Regions from separate parts of the Micromonospora sp. NPDC023737 genome, predicted to be linked through region 1. Evidence: riboswitches for the same ligand, from Rfam matches in the RefSeq annotation. Region 1 holds a riboswitch; each other region holds the start of a gene.
The links. Region 1 has a riboswitch for cyclic di-AMP ahead of AB0F98_RS10010 (NlpC/P60 family protein). Riboswitches for the same ligand answer to the same signal wherever they lie in the genome.
Positions count from the first base shown of each region.

Region 1 (4,417 bases):
CGTCCGGACGGAGACCCAGGTCGTTGACCAGTGGGGCGTCGTGGCTCGGCGCGTTGTGCAGGATGACCGCGGAGGAACCCCGTAGCGGGCAGGGCTCGGCCGGCGGCGGCGGGCTCGGCACGCCCGGCGGCTGCTGGTTGCAGCCGACGAACGCCGGCCGGTTGACGGCGAGGTCCGGGTCGATGGTGACCAGGCCGGTCCATTTGGTGCCGGTGGTCCGGAACGGCGCCTTCAGCAGATCGAAGTAGTGCGACCAGTCCCAGTACGGGCCCGGGTCCCAGTGCATGTCGGCCACGGTCGAGGCGACGGTGCCGGGAACGTTGTCGTGCCCGATGATGTGCTGCCGGTCCAGCGGGATGCCGAACTTCAGCGCCAGGTGCCGGACCAGCTTGGCCGAGGCCCGGTACATCGCCTCGGTGTACCAGGTGCCATGGCCGGCGAAGCCCTCGTGCTCGATGCCGATCGACTTGGCGTTCACGTACCAGTTGCCGGCCTGCCAGCCGACGTCCTTGGTCCGAACGTGCTGCGCGACGTGGCCGTCCACCGAGCGCAGCGTGTAGTGCCAGCCCAGGTAGTCGGCCTGCTGCACGAGGCCGACGCTGGGCTCGTAGTACCCCTCGGTGTCGTGGATGACGATGTACTCGATCTTCTGCTGGGCCGGCCGGTCGCCCAGGTCGTGGTTGCCGTAGTCGCCGGCGCCCGGGCCGTACTGCTCGTACGGCGCGGGAATCCACTCGCAGCCGAGCCGGACCGGGCACTCCACCCGGTCCGGGCGCTGCGACTTGCGCAGCCCGAGGCGGTGCACCGTGTCCGCCCGCGCGGTCACCGGGTGCGCGGCGAGGGTGACCTGGTGGCCGTCGTCGGTTCGTCGGTTCGCACCGGCGCGGATCTGGTCGTACACCTCGTCCGCGAAGGCGGAAGCGGTCTCCTCGGTGTCGGCTCCCGAGTAGCGCGCCACCGCGCCGTACCAGATTCCCGGGTCGGTCTCCGAGCCGACCGGGCCGCCCAGCTGCTTCTGGTACGAGGCGAGCAGCGCCGCGCCGCCACGGATGTTGGCCGCCGGGTCGGTACGGAGTGCCCTGGCGTCGGCCCCGGTGAGCGCTGCGGCGGCCTGAAGGGTCTGTAGCGCCGCGGACGCCGGCGCGGCGGACGGTTCGGCTCCTCCGGGCGCGGCGACCGTCAGCGGCCGGGAGGTGTCGCCGCGCGGGTCCTCGCCTTGGTGGACGTGGTGGCCCGCGGTCAGGCTCGCGACGTGAGCCGCGTCGGTGAGGTGCAGCGGCCCGTAGCCGCCGCTGGTGCTGGGCCTGCCGGCGTGGGTGTCCCACCTGGACTCCAGGTAGGAGACGCCGAGCAGGACGCTCTCCGGCACGCCGTATTCCTTCGCCGCGGCGGCGTACTGCTGCTGACGGTCGCCGGCCGGCGCGGCCCCGGCCGGGCCGCCGGTCAGTGGCACGGCCGCGGCGGCGGTGACCACCGCGGCGGCGAGCAGGGCGCGCCTGCTCCTCGACATGGTCGATCGTTGCATCGAACCCCCAGGTACGGATGGGTCTTAGGTATTGGTCACCTTCGCTCCACCGTCGCGCCCTGGTCAATACCTTTCCATTGATCGGGGGGTTCGGAAGAAAATCTTCGGAATCGCACGAGGGGTGCGCTCCCGCTGCGTCACACACGGAGTGTCACCGTCTGACGGGTTGCGGATCGGTAACGGCGCTCTCTAGGCTGATCATTCGTCGGCCGGCAGCAGGTCCGTCCAACCCGGGCGGTAACGGTCCGACACCGCCGAGTCGCTCGCCGAGCGAGCCGGGGACCCAGGTTTCCGGGGTGAATCCGCAGCCACTGCGGTAGGGCGCCGACCTTCCCGCCCGAACCCGTCAGCTAACCCGGTAGGCGGTCAGGAAGAAGGAGTACGGAGCCCGGTGGCACACCATGCCCCGCGGCCGCCGTCCGGACGGTCGGCGACAGCCGGCCCGACGACGGGTGCGCCGCGTCCACGCTGGTCCCGCATCACCACCGTCCTCGCCGCCCTCATCGGCGTCAGCGTCGTCCTGACCGGCGGTGCCACAGCGGCGCACGCCGACCCGTCGGTCGCCGAGATCGAGCGCCAGATCGACCAGGACTGGAACAAGCTCGAACCCGTGATCGAGCGGCACAACGCCACCCGTCAGGAGCTCGTGGCCAAGCGCAAGCAGGCCGATGCGCTGGCTGCTCGGATCAAGCCACTGCAACTCCGGATCGACCAGGCCATGGACAAGGTCGGCGTGCTCGCGGTGCGGGCGTACAAGGGTGAGAACCTGTCCACCGTCAACGCCCTGCTCGGCAGCCAGTCACCGAGTGACGTCGTCGGCCAGCTGGAGCTGCTCGACCGGTTCGCCCACAACCAGCAGACGGACGTCGCCCAGGTCGTCGACCTGCGCGACGAACTGGCCCGGCAGAAGGCGCCGCTGGACGAGCTCGTCGCCCAGCTGACCCGGACCGAGGCCCAGCTGGCCGCGAAGAAGAAGCAGATCAACGCCGAGATCGACCGGCTGCAGAAGCTGCGGATCAAGGTGTACGGCAACGGCGGCGGCGGCCCGCTGCGTCCGGCCCCGTGCCCGGCCACCTATCCGGGTGGCGCCGCCGGGGTGGCGGTGAAGTTCGCCTGCGCCCAGATCGGCAAGCCCTACGTATGGGGAGCCGACGGGCCCGACTCGTACGACTGCTCCGGGCTCATGCTCGCGGCCTGGGCCAAGGCCGGGGTGTCACTGCCGCACAACGCCGCGCAGCAGCGCAGGGTGACGAAGACGGTGAGCCGTGCCAACCTCCGCCCCGGCGACCTCGTCTTCTACTACAGCGACCTGCACCACGTCGGCATGTACGTCGGCGGCGGATGGGTGGTGCACGCCTCCCAGGCCGGGGTGCCGATCAAGATGAAGAAGGTCGACGACGGCCCCATCCACAGCTTCGGTCGTCCCGACTGATCGTTCCGCGCAGAGGCCCCTTCCACCGAGTGGGAGGGGCCTCTCCGTGCGCCTGGTGAGGCGCGAGGTGCGTCGGGTTCCGGGGCCGATCGCCGGTCAGCGGGTGGGCCAGGTGCGCCAGTTCTGCCACGCCCGGCTCGGCGTCGGGCCACGCTGACCCTGGTAGCGCGAGCCGTAGACGGCCGAACCGTACGGGTGCTCGGCGGGTGACGAGAGCCGGAAGATGCAGAGCTGGCCGATCTTCATGCCCGGCCAGAGCGTGATCGGAAGGTTCGCCACGTTCGACAGTTCCAGCGTCACGTGGCCGGAGAATCCCGGGTCGATGAAGCCGGCGGTGGAGTGGGTCAGCAGGCCGAGCCGGCCCAGGCTGGACTTGCCCTCCAGCCGGCCGGCGAGCTGCTCGCCGAGCGAGATCACCTCGAGCGTCGAGGCGAGCACGAACTCCCCCGGGTGCAGCACGAACGGCTGCCCGTCGGGTACCTCGACCACCGATGTCAGGTCGTCCTGCTGCTGTGCCGGGTCGATGTGCGTGTAGAGGTGGTTGTTGAAGACCCGGAAGAGCCGGTCGAGACGTACGTCGATGCTCGACGGTTGCACCAGGGTGGGCTCGAACGGCTCCAGCCCGAGCGTGCCGGCCTTGATCTCGGAGACCAGGTCGCGGTCGGAGAGCAGCATCGCACCACCATAGCGAGGCCCGTTCGGACGACTCGAATCCGGTGTCGGTGACCAGCGCGTCGTGTCGCTCGTCGAACATTTGTTCGATAGAATGCCTGCATGGCTTCCTGGTCCGAATTCGCAGCTGACGAGCCCCGGCTCGCCGACGGGATCCGCGTTCTCATGCAGCAGTACGGTCCGGGCTTCGGCTATCTGGCCACGGTCCGTGCCGACGGCGGGCCCCGGGTGCACCCGGTGTCTCCGGTGATCACCGACGAGGGGCTCTTCTGCTTCATCATCGACTCGCCCAAACGGCGTGACCTGGAGCGGGACGGGCGCTACGCACTGCACTCCTTCCCGCCGGAGGAGACCGATGACGAGGCGTACGTGGCGGGGCACGCCCACCCGGTCACCGACCAGGCCCGGGTGGCCCGGCTCGCGGCCAGGGCCGGGGCAGCGTCCCAGGTCGACTGGCGGCTCTTCGAATTCACCGTCGACGTGGCCATGCTGACTCGGCGCGACTCCGGCAGCGCCGGTGGGCCGGGCGAGGGGTGCGGCCGCCCAGGCGTGCAGGTCTGGCTCGACCCGCACGCGGACGATCGGCCGGCCGATCTGACTCCGGTCGTACCGCAGGCTCGTCCCGCCCGCCACGGGCGCCGCGACGTCCACCGCTCGGCAGCCTGAACGCGTTCCTGGGGAGTGAAACGTCGGCGCCGGCCCTTGTCCGTCCAGAGGGCCGGCGCCGACGTTACGTGTCGACGTCAGGCCGCGCGGTAGGCGTTCCACGCGGTCAACATGCGGCTCGC
Region 1 covers NZ_JBFAAL010000003.1:261,878-266,294, forward strand. The annotation lists gene AB0F98_RS10005 (N-acetylmuramoyl-L-alanine amidase) at 1-1,510, opposite strand, end outside; cyclic di-AMP (ydaO/yuaA leader) riboswitch at 1,768-1,904, shown strand; gene AB0F98_RS10010 (NlpC/P60 family protein) at 1,917-2,957, shown strand; gene dcd (dCTP deaminase) at 3,054-3,632, opposite strand; gene AB0F98_RS10020 (pyridoxamine 5'-phosphate oxidase family protein) at 3,732-4,295, shown strand; gene AB0F98_RS10025 (zinc metalloprotease) at 4,373-4,417, opposite strand, start outside.

Region 2 (4,417 bases), on a different contig from region 1:
CCGATCAACGCGGCGACCGGATAGACCGTGGCTGCGTCGGCGCCGCGCAGCACCGCCACGCCCAACGCGAGCAGTACGAGGTCGGTCCCGAGCCAGCCCAGTGAGGTGACCAGGTGCAGCGTGAGCAGAGCCTTACGCACGGTCGGCGGTGTTCGGGTCATGGCCTCGATGCTGCCCGTGCGGGCCGGCCGGATCGTCCGCCGGCCGGCGACATCGTGGCTACGTTGCGGAACGTACCCGGGCAGTGCGGGTGGCCGCCGGGGCCGCCACCCGCACCGCGGCGTCAGTACACCGAGAGGTGCACGTGGTTGGTGTGATCGCTGGACGGGTCTCCGCCCGCCCCGCTGTACGACTTCCATCCGCTGCTGGGCAGCCAGATCTGCCGGTACCAGATCACGTAGAGCACCGCGAGCCGGTCGGAGTTGCGGATGAAGTACGCGGCCAGGTTGTTGCCGTACGTCTTGTCGCCGCCGGTGGCGTCACCGCCGAAGCCGTTCTTCTGCGCGGCGAAGTCGCATGCCCGCCCCTTGGGATGCTCGCCGGAACCGCCGTTGCGATGGCACGAGACGTAGCGGCTGAAGCCGGCCGCCTTGGCCTGCTCCAGCGCGTGCAGCGCGCGCGGGGTGATGCAGCCGCTCGCCGGTGTCGGATCGTTGACGCTGCACGACTCCTTGGGCCAGGAGCCGTCTGGGTTGCGTGGCGCCGGGTCGGCGTTCGCGGTGGAGGTGCCCCGGTTGGACCCGCCGGCGGAGGAATGGACCGCTGTCGCGTTGGCCACCTCGAGGGCTCGCTCGGCCTGTTGCTTGCGCTTCGCCATCACGGCGACCTGCTTGCGCTGCTCCTTGATCTCACCGTTCAGCGCGACGCGGGTCCGGTTCGCCTCGTCCCGGGTCGCCATCAGGTCACGCAGCGCCCGGTCCTCGTTGGAAGCGACGGCCTCCAGGGCGGCGGCGCGGTCCATGAAGCCCTCCGGGCTGCTGCTGCTGAGCAGAGCCGAGACCGCGCCGAGCCGGCCGGTGCGGTAGGCGACCCCGGCGATCTCGCCGACCTTGCCGCTGCGCTCCGCCAGTTCGGCGTCGGTCTTCTTGAGCCGGTCGGCGAGCTGCTGCTGCCTTGTCACGGAGCGGGCCAGGGCTGCCTTCGCGTCGAGCCAACCCTTGCTGGCCGCCTCCAACTGGGCGCGCAGGGCGGGGGTGCCGCCCTCGGCGTCGGTGCTGGGGGCCGCGGCGGGCAGAGCCGCCGGGGGCGTGGCCGCGGTGCCGGTGCCGGGGGTGGCCGCGAGGGCGAGGGCGAGCGCCGCGGCGATCAGGGCCGCCATCCGGGCGGCGCGTCGTCGTACGGGTGCCACTACTGGCATGCACATGTCCTTCCGTCAGCCGCCGACCGGGTTAGCTGACGGGTTCGGGACGGAAGATCCCTACCGCTCGCGCGGATGCACCCCAGGAACGTGGTTCCCCGGCTCGCCGAACGTCGGCGATTAGGCGGCGGTCGCCGCCGGCGCTGGTGGGCGCCTCCTGGCGGAGACCGGGACCGAGCCTACCGGTGCCGGTGGGACTCGTGCAGCAGTTGTGACTCCCCGTGCCGCTGGGCTCACCGGAAATTACGGCATAACCGCATCATGCGTCCGAAAACCCCGGGTGTTCCCGTCACCATTCGACCGCCCCGCAGGCCCCAGGGGCCGCGCCGGGCTCGATCTGCAACGTCGCGTGCTCGATGTGGAAGTCCTCGTGGAGTGCCTCCCGAGCCGCCGCGAGCACGGTGCCGACCTCCGCGCCGGGCGCCATGGTGAGGTGCGCCGAGGCCACCTCCATGCCCGAGGTGAGCGTCCAGACGTGCAGGTCGTGTACGCCGGCCACGCCGGGCACCGCGGCCAGCCGGTCGTGCACCGCCGTCACCTGAAGATGCTCCGGGGCGGCCTGGACCAGGATGCGGACCGCCGCCCGCCCGAGCCGCCAGGTGCGCGGCAGGATGAACAGGCCGATCGCCACCGCCACCAACGGGTCCGTCCACCACCAGCCGGTAAACGTGATGAGCAGCGCCGCCGCGATCACCCCGAGCGAGCCGAGCAGGTCGCCGAGGACCTCGAGGTAGGCGCCCTGGAGGTTGATGCTCTCCCGGGCACCGGGTCGCAGCAGCCAGAAGGCGGCCACGTTGGCCAGCAGGCCCAGCACGGCCACCGCCAGCATCGGGCCGGCGAGCACCTCCGGCGGGTCGCCGAACCGGCCGACGGCCTCGACCACCACGTAGACCGCGACCCCGGAGAGCAGTACGGCGTTCGCCAGCGCGGCGAGCACCTCGAGGCGGTAGAGGCCGAAGGTGCGTTGGGGGTCGTGACCGGCCCGTCGGGTGGCGGTGATCGCCGCGAGGGCCATGCCGATGCCGAGCACGTCGGTGAACATGTGCCCGGCGTCGGACAGCAGGGCCAGCGAGCCGGTCCGGAAGGCGGCGACCGCCTCGACCAGCATCAGGGCCGCCAGCAGGGCGAATGCCGCCCAGAGCCGGCCGCGGTGGTGCTGCGCGGCGTTCACCACCGACTCGTCGTGGCCATGCCCTGCGCCCACGAGACCACCCTCCGCCGACGGTCGGAACCTCTCAAACATATGCTCACATCGCAATGTGTGCAACTGTCGGCCGTGCCGGGGGCTGAGGCAGAGCCGCCGGGGGACCGGTCAGCCGGTCGGGTCGATCGTGCTGAGCCGCTGAGTGGCCCGGGAGAGCGCCACGTAGAGCGTCCGGACGCCCGAGCCGGGATCCGCCCGGATCTCGCTCGGCGCGACCAGCACCACCCCGTCGTACTCCATACCCTTCGCTTCCAGGCTGGTCACCACCTGTAGGCGGGACCCGCCGACCGTGCCGAGCCAGCCGGCCACCTCGTCCCGGCGGGGCGCCGGCGTGATCACTCCGACCGTCCCCTCCACCTCACCCAGCAGGGCCGCGGTGGCCGCCACCGTCGCGCTCTCCAGCTCCGCCCGCGGCACCGCCAGCTCGACCGGATCGATCCCGGTGGACCGGACCGCGGTGGGCAGCGCCAGGTCCGGGTCGAGCCGGCGGATCTCGGCCGCCGCCACCGCGAAGATCTCGGCCGAGTTGCGGTAGTTGGTGGTGAGGGTGAAGTTCTGCCGACGACGCCGGCCCAGCGCCTGGTCCCGGGCGCGCGTCAACTCCGCCGGATCACCGGTCCACGCCGTCTGCGCCGGGTCGCCGACCACCGTCCAGGACGCCAGACGGCCACGGCGGCCGATCATCCGCCACTGCATCGGCGACACGTCCTGCGCCTCGTCCACCACCACGTGCGCGTACTCCCGGTAGTCGGCCGGGCGCTCCCGGGCCGCCTCCCGGGCGGCCCGTTGCCGGTCCGCGTACGTGCTCAGCTCACGTACGCCACCCGCCAGCTGGAACGGATCCCGTTTCCGCCGGGCCGGCTGCACGGGCTTGCCGAGCAGCGCGTCGAGCTCGTCGAGGAGCGCGATGTCGGCGATCGTCAACCCCTCGCTGTCCAGCGTCCGGTACGCGCTCGCCAGCAGCCGGATCTCCGCTCCGGAGAGAACGCCGCCCGCGTACTGGCGCAGCCGCTCGGGGCGCGCCAGCCAACCCAGCACGTGCCGGGGGTGCAGCCTCGGCCACCAGGCCTTGAGGAACTCCCGGAATTCCGGCCGGTCGGCGATCTCGTCCTCGAAGGCGCGCTGCTCCGGCAACCTGCTGATGTTCAGGCGGCGGGCCTGGGCCCAGAGCGCCGCGAAGACCCCGTCGAAGCCGGCCCGGCGCACCTCGTTGCGGCGGGCGCCCCGCGGCAGCGCGCGATCCCGGATCCCGTCCAGGTCCCGCCGGTCCAGCCGCAGCAGTTCGCCGCGGTAGAGCAGACGCAGCTCCGTCGGACCGTCCGGCACGGCGTCCCGGACCGCGCGCTCCAGCACCCGGCGCATACGCAGGGAGCCCTTCACGGCGGCGACCTCGGGCGCGTCTGTCCGGGTCGCGCTCATCCCCGGGAACAGCGTGCCCAGCGAGTGCAGCGTGGCGGTCTCCTCGCCGAGGGAGGGCAGCACCGAGGCGATGTACTCGACGAAGACCGAGGAGGGTCCGACGACCAGGATGCCGCCGCCGGCGTACCGGCTGCGGTCGGAGTAGAGCAGGTACGCGGCCCGGTGCAGGGCGACGGCCGTCTTGCCGGTGCCGGGCCCGCCCGAGACGATCGTGACGCCGGAGCCGGGGGAGCGGATCGCCTCGTCCTGTTCGCGCTGGATCGTGGCCACGATGTCCCGCATGCCCCGCCCGGTCGCGCGGGAGAGCGTGGCGAGCAACGCGCCGTCGCCGACCACTGCCATGTCCGGCGGAGCGGCACCCGGGTCGAGCAGGTCGTCCTCGATCCGTACGACCCGCTCCCGGCTCGACTGGATGGTCCGTCGGCGTACCACGCCGA
Region 2 covers NZ_JBFAAL010000012.1:110,612-115,028, forward strand. The annotation lists gene AB0F98_RS23375 (hypothetical protein) at 1-161, opposite strand, end outside; gene AB0F98_RS23380 (hypothetical protein) at 284-1,348, opposite strand; cyclic di-AMP (ydaO/yuaA leader) riboswitch at 1,362-1,494, opposite strand; gene AB0F98_RS23385 (cation diffusion facilitator family transporter) at 1,647-2,561, opposite strand; gene AB0F98_RS23390 (AAA family ATPase) at 2,670-4,417, opposite strand, start outside.
Region 2: another riboswitch for cyclic di-AMP. It lies ahead of AB0F98_RS23380 (hypothetical protein); the one in region 1 lies ahead of AB0F98_RS10010 (NlpC/P60 family protein).

Region 3 (4,417 bases), on a different contig from region 1:
TGGGCCGCGGCTGGTACCCGTGCCGGGCGTGCCGCCCGGTCGCGTCACGAGGCCGCGCGGTCCTTCGTCACGCCGCCGTGCGGCGGGTTGCCGGCAGCATCGGGGCGGCGGACCAGCCGGTGGGGACGTTGAGTGTGACCGGCGCCGGGGCGTCGGCGTTGACGTCACCCCGCGCGGCGCGTAGCGCCCGCTGGGCGTTGTTCCACGCGGTGCACGGCCACGGTTCACCGGCGCACAGCAGGTTGTCGCAGCCGCCCTGGCCGTCGGGCTCGTGCGCGTCGGCCACCTCGAGGGCGAGCTTCCACAACAGCGGGTCGGTCACCTCGTCAGGGCGATCTGTGACGGCGTCACTGCGGTGTGTTTCGGACATGGCTATCCCCCCTGGGATTCGTGTCCGCCCTACCTTCACCACTGCCTCCCCCCGGTAAACCCCGGCGGCTGGGCGGACTGAGTTGCCGAGGTCTCCGCTCCGGATTGTGGCCCACCAGGCCCGATCCACCCAGCCCTGCGCGTCGACGTGTCGCAGTCGTCACGGGACGTTCGCCCCAATAGCCACCCGAGATCACTGTCCGCAGTGTCATGACGTCGTACGGTCACCGTCGTCGGGGTCTGCGCCGGCGGCGTCCGTTCAGGGACGGCGGGCCACCACCGCGCCGTTGGCGCCCGGAGCATCGAACGGCACGGTACGGATGTCGACGAAACCGCTCGCCGCGAGCCAGGCGGCGTACTCGGCTCCGGAGTAGTTCCGGCCGCCCTCCGTCTCGACCAGCATGTTCATGCCCATCAGCGCCGCCTCCGGCGGGCCGGTGCGCTCGTCGTTCAGCAGGAGCTCGCAGATGACGATCGCCCCGCCGGGCGGCAGCGCGGCGTGGCACTTCGTCAGCAGTGCCCGGTTCGTGGACTCGTCCCAGTCGTGCAGGATCATGCTCAGCAGGATGACGTCGTGTCCCCGCGGCAGCGCGGAGTCGGCGAGGAAGTCGCCGGCGACGGTGCTGATCCGATCGGTCAGGTCGGCGGCCGCGATCCGCTGGTCGGCGCGTACGAGGACGTGCGGCAGATCGAGCACGGTCGCCCGCAGGTCCGGCAGGTGCCGACACAACTCGATCGGGAACGCCGCCGCCCCGCCCCCGACGTCGAGCAGCGATCGGTGCGCGCCGAAGTCGTACGCGCCGGCCAGCGCCCTGGCGGTGAAGCTCGACGTGGAGTACATGGCGTCCCAGAACTGGCTGATCATCTCCGGGTCGCTGGTGTCGAACATCGACTGCTGGCTCTGCGGATCCCAGGTCAGCGGCCGGTCGGTGCGCAACGCGTCGGCGATGCGATGCCACGGCAGGTACGTGCGCAGGTCCGAGTAGCGGATCTGCCCGCCGAAGTAGTACGGGCGGCCCTCGACCAGGAACTGTTCGGCGAGCTCTGAGTTGCGGTAGCCGTCGCCCGCCCGCTCGAGCAGGCCGAGGGAGGCGCTCGCCGCCAGCAGCATGTCTGCCGGGCGTTCGGCCAGGCCGAACTCGGTGGCTGCCTGGTCGACGGTGATGGCGCGCCCACCGGCGAGCCGGGTGAACAGGCCGAGTTCGACGCCGACGGCGAGGGTTTTGAAGCCCCACACGCCGGCGACGAGACTCATCAGAGGAGTTGGACTGATCATGGGCACATCAGAGCATGCGCATATGTGGCGGATTTCGCCGGGCCCGATGGGGTCCCCGCGGTACGTACGGCGAGGCCGGAATCCGGTAGTGGCTCGTTCGACGGTCCGTGACCTCGCGCCACCCGTCATCGTCCAGATTGGGCGGTCCAGGCCGCGTGCCACCGATGCACGGCTCAGGCGGGCGCGCAACTCGAGCGCCGGCCGCCACGCGTGGCCCGGTGAACAACTTCACAGGAAGTGGGCAATCGCCCCGAATCCTGCCTAGCGTCGGTCGAGTTCGCCAACGTGAACACCGCGACCGGTAACGCCAAATCCTGCCGCCGATCGTCGGAACATCACCCAGGCAGGAGCGGGGGACCCACCGTTTCCCGGCGCCCACCGGCGAAGTCACCGGCTTCCCGCGTCAGGGGCGCCTCGGGGTGAAGCCGCCCATTCCGCGGCCGGGCACCTCAGCCCGAACCCGACAGCTCACCTCGTCGGCGTGGAGGAAATCCATGACATCTGCGTACCACGCCCGTCACCGTGCCGTTACCGCGCGTCGCGTCGCCGTCGGCGCCCTGGCCGCCGGAGCGGTGACAGGCGCCGTCGCGCTCTTCGGCGCCGCCCCCGCCCAGGCCGCGGTCAACTGGGACGCCATCGCTCAGTGCGAGTCCAGCGGCAACTGGCACATCAACACCGGCAACGGCTATTACGGCGGGCTCCAGTTCTCCCAGAGCACCTGGGAGGGGTACGGCGGCACGAAGTACGCCGCCCGCGCCGACCTCGCCACCCGTGACGAGCAGATCGCGATCGCCGAGAAGGTGCTCGACGGCCAGGGCATCGGAGCGTGGCCTACCTGCGGCAAGGAGGGTGGCTCGACGTCGTCGAAGTCGACTGGCGGGTCGAAGTCGACCGGCGGGTCGAAGCGCTCCTCGGGCGGCGGGTCGAAGTCGACCACCCACACCCAGCGGCACAGCACCTCGACCTCGACCGGCGGCACCTATGTCGTGAAGTCGGGTGACACCCTGTCGGAGATCGCCGGGACGCACCACGTGGCCGGCGGCTGGCACGCCCTCTACGAGCGCAACAAGCGCGTGGTCGGGGCCGACCCGGGCCTGATCTTCCCGGGTCAGCGGCTCAGCCTCTGACCGAGCACGCTTCCGAAGCGACCCGAGCCTTCGAGCACGTTCCGGCCCGGGTCGTCGTCGGCCTGAGCGGCCTCCGGGGCGGAAGGTTCTTCCGTCCCGGAGGCCGCTTGCCGATGGCGGTGCGTCCGGGTCGCGGTGATCGAGTTCCGGATCGGCGTGCGGTCCATCCCCCGCGGCACCGGCATCGGTCGCCCGGGCCCGCGCTCAGACGGCCAGTAGTCCGGCGAGGCTGAGTTGGTTGACGGCGGCGTCGATGTCGGCACCGAGCACGCGGGTAAAGAGGGCGGCCACCTCGCGGGTGGTGCCCCGGTGCGCGTTGAGCGCGGTCAGCAAGCCCCCGCACGCGGCGGCGGTGCCGGGACCGGTCTGGCTGGTCATCGCTCGCACGGTCTCGTCCGGGGTCCAGATCTGGGGGAGGGGAACGTCGAGTTCGCCGGACGTGTTCGTGGCGCCCCGGTACCACCGGCCGCCATCCCACCAGAGGCAGAACGTCAACAGGCCGTTGCGGTTACGGGTGTTGAGGACGCTGTCGGTGACCCAGGCGGGTGCTCCGGCGTAGAGGTCGGGCAGGGGCCGGCCGCCGTTGTAGGCGGCGTCGAGCAGCTCCGAGTTCCACTTCCCGCCGGAGAGGACCGCGCGTTCACCCGGGAGCAGGTAGAGGACCGATCCGCTGCGGCGGTCGCTCTCGTACCAGCCGTGCCCGGGGAAGATACGTGGTCCCCAATCCGACCTGACGCCGGCGTACACCGCCGAGAGCGCCGCCCACCGCGTCCAGACGTCCGGCAGGGAGGGGACATCGTCCACGACGGTGGCCGTGCGGCCGGCCGCGGCGTCGGCTGCTGCCGCGGCCGCCGCTCGTCGCGGGTCGCGGCCCTGTGCGGCGGGCCCGGCGACATACCCGGCGAGCCATACCGGTATCTGCGAGCGGGGATAGGCCGCCAGGTCGTTGCGGTAGTGCTCGGGCGGCATGAGTTGGCCGTCGGGAAAGGGCTCGTCGCCGTAGTCGTAGTCCACGGCCATCTCGCCACTGCTGGTGACGGTCAACAGCAGTCGCCACCACGGCCCGGCCGGCATCCGCGCGGCGACGTCTCGTTGATGACGGACCAACTCGCCGACCCGCGACGGGACGGGCACCGGCAGCGACCGGTCGCCGGACCAGAACACGAGGTGGGCGATCTCGGCGGAGACGGTGAACGCGAACTCGGCCGAGAACCGCTGCCATCCGGGAGGCCCGAGTTGAGCCAGCCGCTGCACGATCGGTTCGAGCAGCTGCGAGGCCTCCGCGGCGGTTCGGGCGTCGTCGGGTGGGTTGTCGACGACGGTGAAGCTGCTGACGGCCGATGGCTGTCCGGCCGCGGCCTGGTGGAAGGCCCGCTCGAACTCGGCCATGAACTGTGACTCGTCCGATCCGGCGGAGGCGTGCCCGTTCGCGATCTCCTGCACGGTGAACCGGTCCTGTGAGTGCTGCGGGGGGATCGAGGAGGAAACCTCCTCGATGCGCCCGGAGTCTCCCACCAGGAACACCGAGCGTCCCACCGGCATGTCGAGGAACGCCATGGGGTCGGTCTCGTCGACGGTGACCGGCGCGTAGACGCTCCAACCCGACTCGAAGCGATCCGCCGTCAACTCTTCGGTGGGATAGTCC
Region 3 covers NZ_JBFAAL010000006.1:298,156-302,572, reverse strand. The annotation lists gene AB0F98_RS16660 (hypothetical protein) at 68-370, opposite strand; gene AB0F98_RS16655 (methyltransferase) at 629-1,645, opposite strand; cyclic di-AMP (ydaO/yuaA leader) riboswitch at 1,941-2,142, shown strand; gene AB0F98_RS16650 (transglycosylase family protein) at 2,140-2,772, shown strand; gene AB0F98_RS16645 (hypothetical protein) at 2,977-4,417, opposite strand, start outside.
Region 3: another riboswitch for cyclic di-AMP. It lies ahead of AB0F98_RS16650 (transglycosylase family protein); the one in region 1 lies ahead of AB0F98_RS10010 (NlpC/P60 family protein).

Region 4 (4,417 bases), on a different contig from region 1:
GCGACGGAGCGGCGGATCCGCCCCGGCGCGGACACCGCCGCCGAGACGACGTTGATCGCCGCCGCCGTGCTGGTCGCGTACGCACGTCGGCTCGACGGAGGGTTCGACCCGGCGCTGGCGGCCACCGCGCTGGTCCTGCTCGGGCTGGTGCTGCTGGTCGAGCCGCTGCGGCAGGCCGGCGGCCTGGAGGTCCGCACCGAGAACCTGCCGGTACGCTCCTGGGTCCCACTGGTCGCCGCGCACCTCGGCGGCGCGCTGCTCGGCTTGATCGCCGTGGTGGCGCTGGCCGCCGCGGTGACCCTGCCGGCGCTGGTGGCGCTGGTCCTGGCCCTGTTGGTCGCGGCCGGTGCCGGCGCGGTCGGATCGGACCTGGCCCGGCGGCGGTTCCGGCCCCCCGCGTCGGGCGGCGCGGTACGCCGGGCCCTCCAGGCGCACAAGCCGGAGTTCGTCCTGTACTTCTCCGCCCCACCCGGCTCGGAGTACCAGGTCACCATGTGGCTGCCGTACCTGGAGCGGATCGGCCGACCGTTCCTGGTGGTGCTGCGCGAGCCGGAGTTCCTGGCCCCGATCGCCGCGGCCACCACCGCCCCGGTGGTCTACTGCCCCACCCTGCGGGCCCTGGACGAGGTGCTGGTGCCGAGCCTGAAGGCGGCGTTCTACGTCAACCACGGTGCCAAGAACAGCCACTTGATCCGGTTCACCCAGCTCACCCACGTCCAGTTGCACCACGGCGACAGCGACAAGGCGCCGAGCGCCAACCCGGTGTCCGCGATCTTCGACCGGATCTTCGTGGCGGGACAGGCCGCGATCGAGCGGTACGCACGAGTCGGCGTGGACATCCCGGCCGAGAAGTTCGTGGTGGTCGGCCGCCCGCAGGTCGAGTCGATCGAGGTACGCCCCGAAGGACTGCCTGCGGCCGCCCCGCGCACCGTTCTCTACACCCCGACCTGGACCGGTCACCACGCGGACGCCGACTACTGCTCACTGCCGGTGGCCGAGCCGCTGCTGCGCCGGCTGCTGGACCGGGGCGTGACGGTCATCCTGCGCGCCCACCCGTACACCATGCAGAACCCGGCGTCCGCCCGGCAGCTCGGCCGGCTGACCGAGTTGCTGGCCGCCGACCGGACCCAGACCGGACGGCAGCACCTCTGGGGCACGGCGGCCGGCCGGGATCTCAACCTGGTGGAGTGCGTGAACCGATCCGACGCGCTGATCTCCGACGTCTCCGGGGTGATCTCGGACTACCTCTACTCCGGCAAGCCGTTCGCGGTGACGGACATGGGCACCGACGGCGACTCGTTCACCGAGCGGTTCCCGCTGGCCGCCGCCGGTTACGTGCTGCGCCGGAACATGACCAACCTGGACGAGGTGCTGGACCAACTGCTCGACACCGACCCGCTGTCGGCGCGGCGTTGGGAGACCCGGCGGCGCTACCTCGGCGGCTTCCCGGCCGAGTCGTACGCGGAGGCGTTCCTGGAGGCCGCACGGCGGGAACTCGAGCCTGCCGGGAAGCCGCTGACCCCGCGGTCGCCGCAGGCCGACGCCGTCTCCACCACCGCCTGAGGCCGCTTCGGTTCCGGCTCAGCGATACGTCTCGACCAACGCCAGCACCGCCTCCGGGTCCTCGACGTGGGCGTTGTGGCCGAGCCCGGAAAGCGCGGCGACGGGCACCCCGTAGCGCCGGAGCTGCCCGTCGGTGACCAGCGGGTCGTGTTCGCCGCGCGCCAGCAGGACCGGCACGTCGGTGGCAGCCACCAGCGCCGCCAGGTCCGGTTCGCCGACCGCGAACGCACCCGGGTCCATGGCCAGTCGCCAGCGCCCGTCCACCTCACGCAGCCCGGCCGTCACCCTCGGATCGTCGGGAGCGACCAGACCGGCCAGCCCGGAGACCCGCAGGTAGCGCTGAGCGGCCTCGTCCCGGGTGGGGTACCAGGCGACCGGGCGGGCGGCCAGCTCGCGCGTCTTCGCCAGTTCGGCGTCGGACCAGACCGCCTTGATGCCGAGCCCGACGACAGCGGCGACGGGCAGCCCGGCGCCGCGCGCGGCGAGCGTCAGGCCGACCACGCCGCCGAGTGAGTGCCCCAGCACGATCAGGCGGTCACCGGGCGCGAGCGCCGCGACCACCTGCTCGGCCAATGCGGCGAAGGAGTACCTGGGCAGCGGCGGCGACGTGCCGTGACCGGCCAGATCCGGCGCCAGCCAGCGCCCTTCCCAGCGGCGCCGCAGCAGTGGCGCCCAGGGCAGCCACACCTCACTGGTCGCACCCATGCCGTGCAGCAGCAGGAGGGTGGGCCGGCCGGCCGTACGCGCGCCACCGTCGTTCATGGACGCAGTGTGCCACCGGCGGCGTCGGCACGGCGAGCGTGAACATCCGACAGCCGCCCTGAACGACAACGGGCGCCGGCCCCCTCGCGTCAGGGTGCCGGCGCCCGATGTGAGCGCGGTCGTCAGGCGGAGTAACCGCGGGTGGTCATCCAGTTGGCCAGGTCGATCGTGGTGATCCAGTACGACGGCACCGCCGGGTTCGCCGAGTCGGCGATCTTCACGGTACGGCCCTGGTCCCGGTAGCCGACGACGGCGATGTAGTGCCCGCCGCCGAAGGAGTGCCAGCCACCGTCGGTGTCGACGGCGTCGCCGACGATGTTCGCGACCACGCCGCGCCCGTCGGTGATGGCCCGGACGATGTCGGCCTGGAGCTGGTCCATCTGGGCGGGACGCGGCGCGCTCGGGAACATGGTGGTCTTGTACGGGTTGCCCTTGACCACCGCGTTCAACACCCGCGTGGTGTCCTCGGCGGAGTTGGTGCCCATCTCGGTGGTGCCGAGCTGCGCGGCCAGGTCGTCCTGGCTGCGTTCGATGCCGGTGGCGCTGAGCGCGTTCCGGGTGGCGGCCGGCCCGCAGTAGAAGTAGGTCGTCTGCGCCTGGTAGTCGTAGTCGAGGACCTTGCTCGCCGGCGGCTTGGGCGCTGCCGGCTTGCGGGTCAGGTCGGGGTTCGCGGCCTTCTTCGCCGCCGGCGCACTGGTCGTGGGCGAGCTGGTCGCCGGTGTGGTGAGCTGCTGGTCGTCGAGCGGGGCGATGCGGGCGTCGCTGCGCAGTTCGGCCGCCACCGCGGCGGAGCCGCGCTGTGCGGCGGGCGCGTCGTCGGCGCCGCTGAGCAGGGCGCCGGTGGTGGACGCCAGCACCACGGCTGCGGCGGACGCGGCGGCGATCTGGTAGGGGCGCTGGGTGGCCAGCCGACGGAGCTGACGCTTCAGGGTGTGCTTCACGGTTCCTCCACGGTTCGGGGGGTGAGCGACCGGCGGCCGGACCGGAGTCCGGGCAGGCGTCACCGCGCGGACCTGGTCCGCGGGCGGCTGGTGGATCGCTCAGGGAACGCCCGGTGGGTCGGGCGGAAAGACGCGGGTGCCGGAGTCAGCTCGTCGCTACGGGACGGGCGAGCACGGGCACCGTGGCGCCGTGGAGGGTCGGGGAGGACCGAGGGATGGGTTCGTGCACCACAGAGATGGAACTCCTTCCGGCACCGCCTACCGGGTTAGCTGACGGATTCGGGCGGGAAGATCGCCCTACCGCGGGCCGTGGCTCGCGGATTCACCCCGGACGTGCATGTGGGTCCCCGGCTCGTGGAATCACGATTAGGCGGGTCGGCGCGGCGTCGCCTCTTGCGATCGGTTACCGCACCGGACGCGCCGACACTACTGGTCGACAGAGGGCCTGCCAACCCTTCACCACCTGCTCAAACCCGTTTCGGCGAACAATTTTTCCGGGCGTTTGGCCGCTGACGTGACTCAATGGGACGAGCAGATCCGGCGGCACCTTGGGTACGCAACGGGACAGGCCGAGGGAGACCTTGCCAAAAGGCGGGGATGATTCGGGCCGACTGTTCCCGCTGACCGTTTCCCCATTCATGTGACCGGGCTCACGCAGATGCCGGGCAGAATTCGGCCCGGCATCCCGCTCAGCCCACCCTGGCCGGCTGCCAGCGGGTCACCACCTGGGCGGGGGCGGTGGAAGCGGGCCGAGTCGCCGGCAGCCGGCCCGGCCGGAGGCGGGCCGCCGCCGCGTACGCCTCGGTGGCCAGGGCACGGGCCGCCTCGGCGGCGAGTTCGGCGTCCCGCCAGGTACTGCGCTCCCGCTCCTGGGCCGTCCGGTAGCCGGCCAGCCGGCCGTCCCGGACCACCCGGGCCAGGTGCACCTCCTGCTCGACGGGGTGCAGACGGGGATCCCAGCCGTCGCGGTACCCGAAAACGTCGCCGAGTTGGCGCAGGGTGAGGTCGCCTCGCCAGTACGCCGCCGTGGCCGCCCGATGCAGATACCGCTCCCGGGCGGCGTACTCGGCCGGAGTGTGGGGAGTGCGGGGTGGCGGCAGAGCGCCGGCACCGCAGTACCGGCGGGCGGCGCTCTCGGCCTCGTCGTACGC
Region 4 covers NZ_JBFAAL010000001.1:152,877-157,293, forward strand. The annotation lists gene AB0F98_RS00680 (CDP-glycerol glycerophosphotransferase family protein) at 1-1,563, shown strand, start outside; gene AB0F98_RS00685 (alpha/beta fold hydrolase) at 1,582-2,325, opposite strand; gene AB0F98_RS00690 (C39 family peptidase) at 2,448-3,266, opposite strand; cyclic di-AMP (ydaO/yuaA leader) riboswitch at 3,507-3,649, opposite strand; gene AB0F98_RS00695 (hypothetical protein) at 3,956-4,417, opposite strand, start outside.
Region 4: another riboswitch for cyclic di-AMP. It lies ahead of AB0F98_RS00690 (C39 family peptidase); the one in region 1 lies ahead of AB0F98_RS10010 (NlpC/P60 family protein).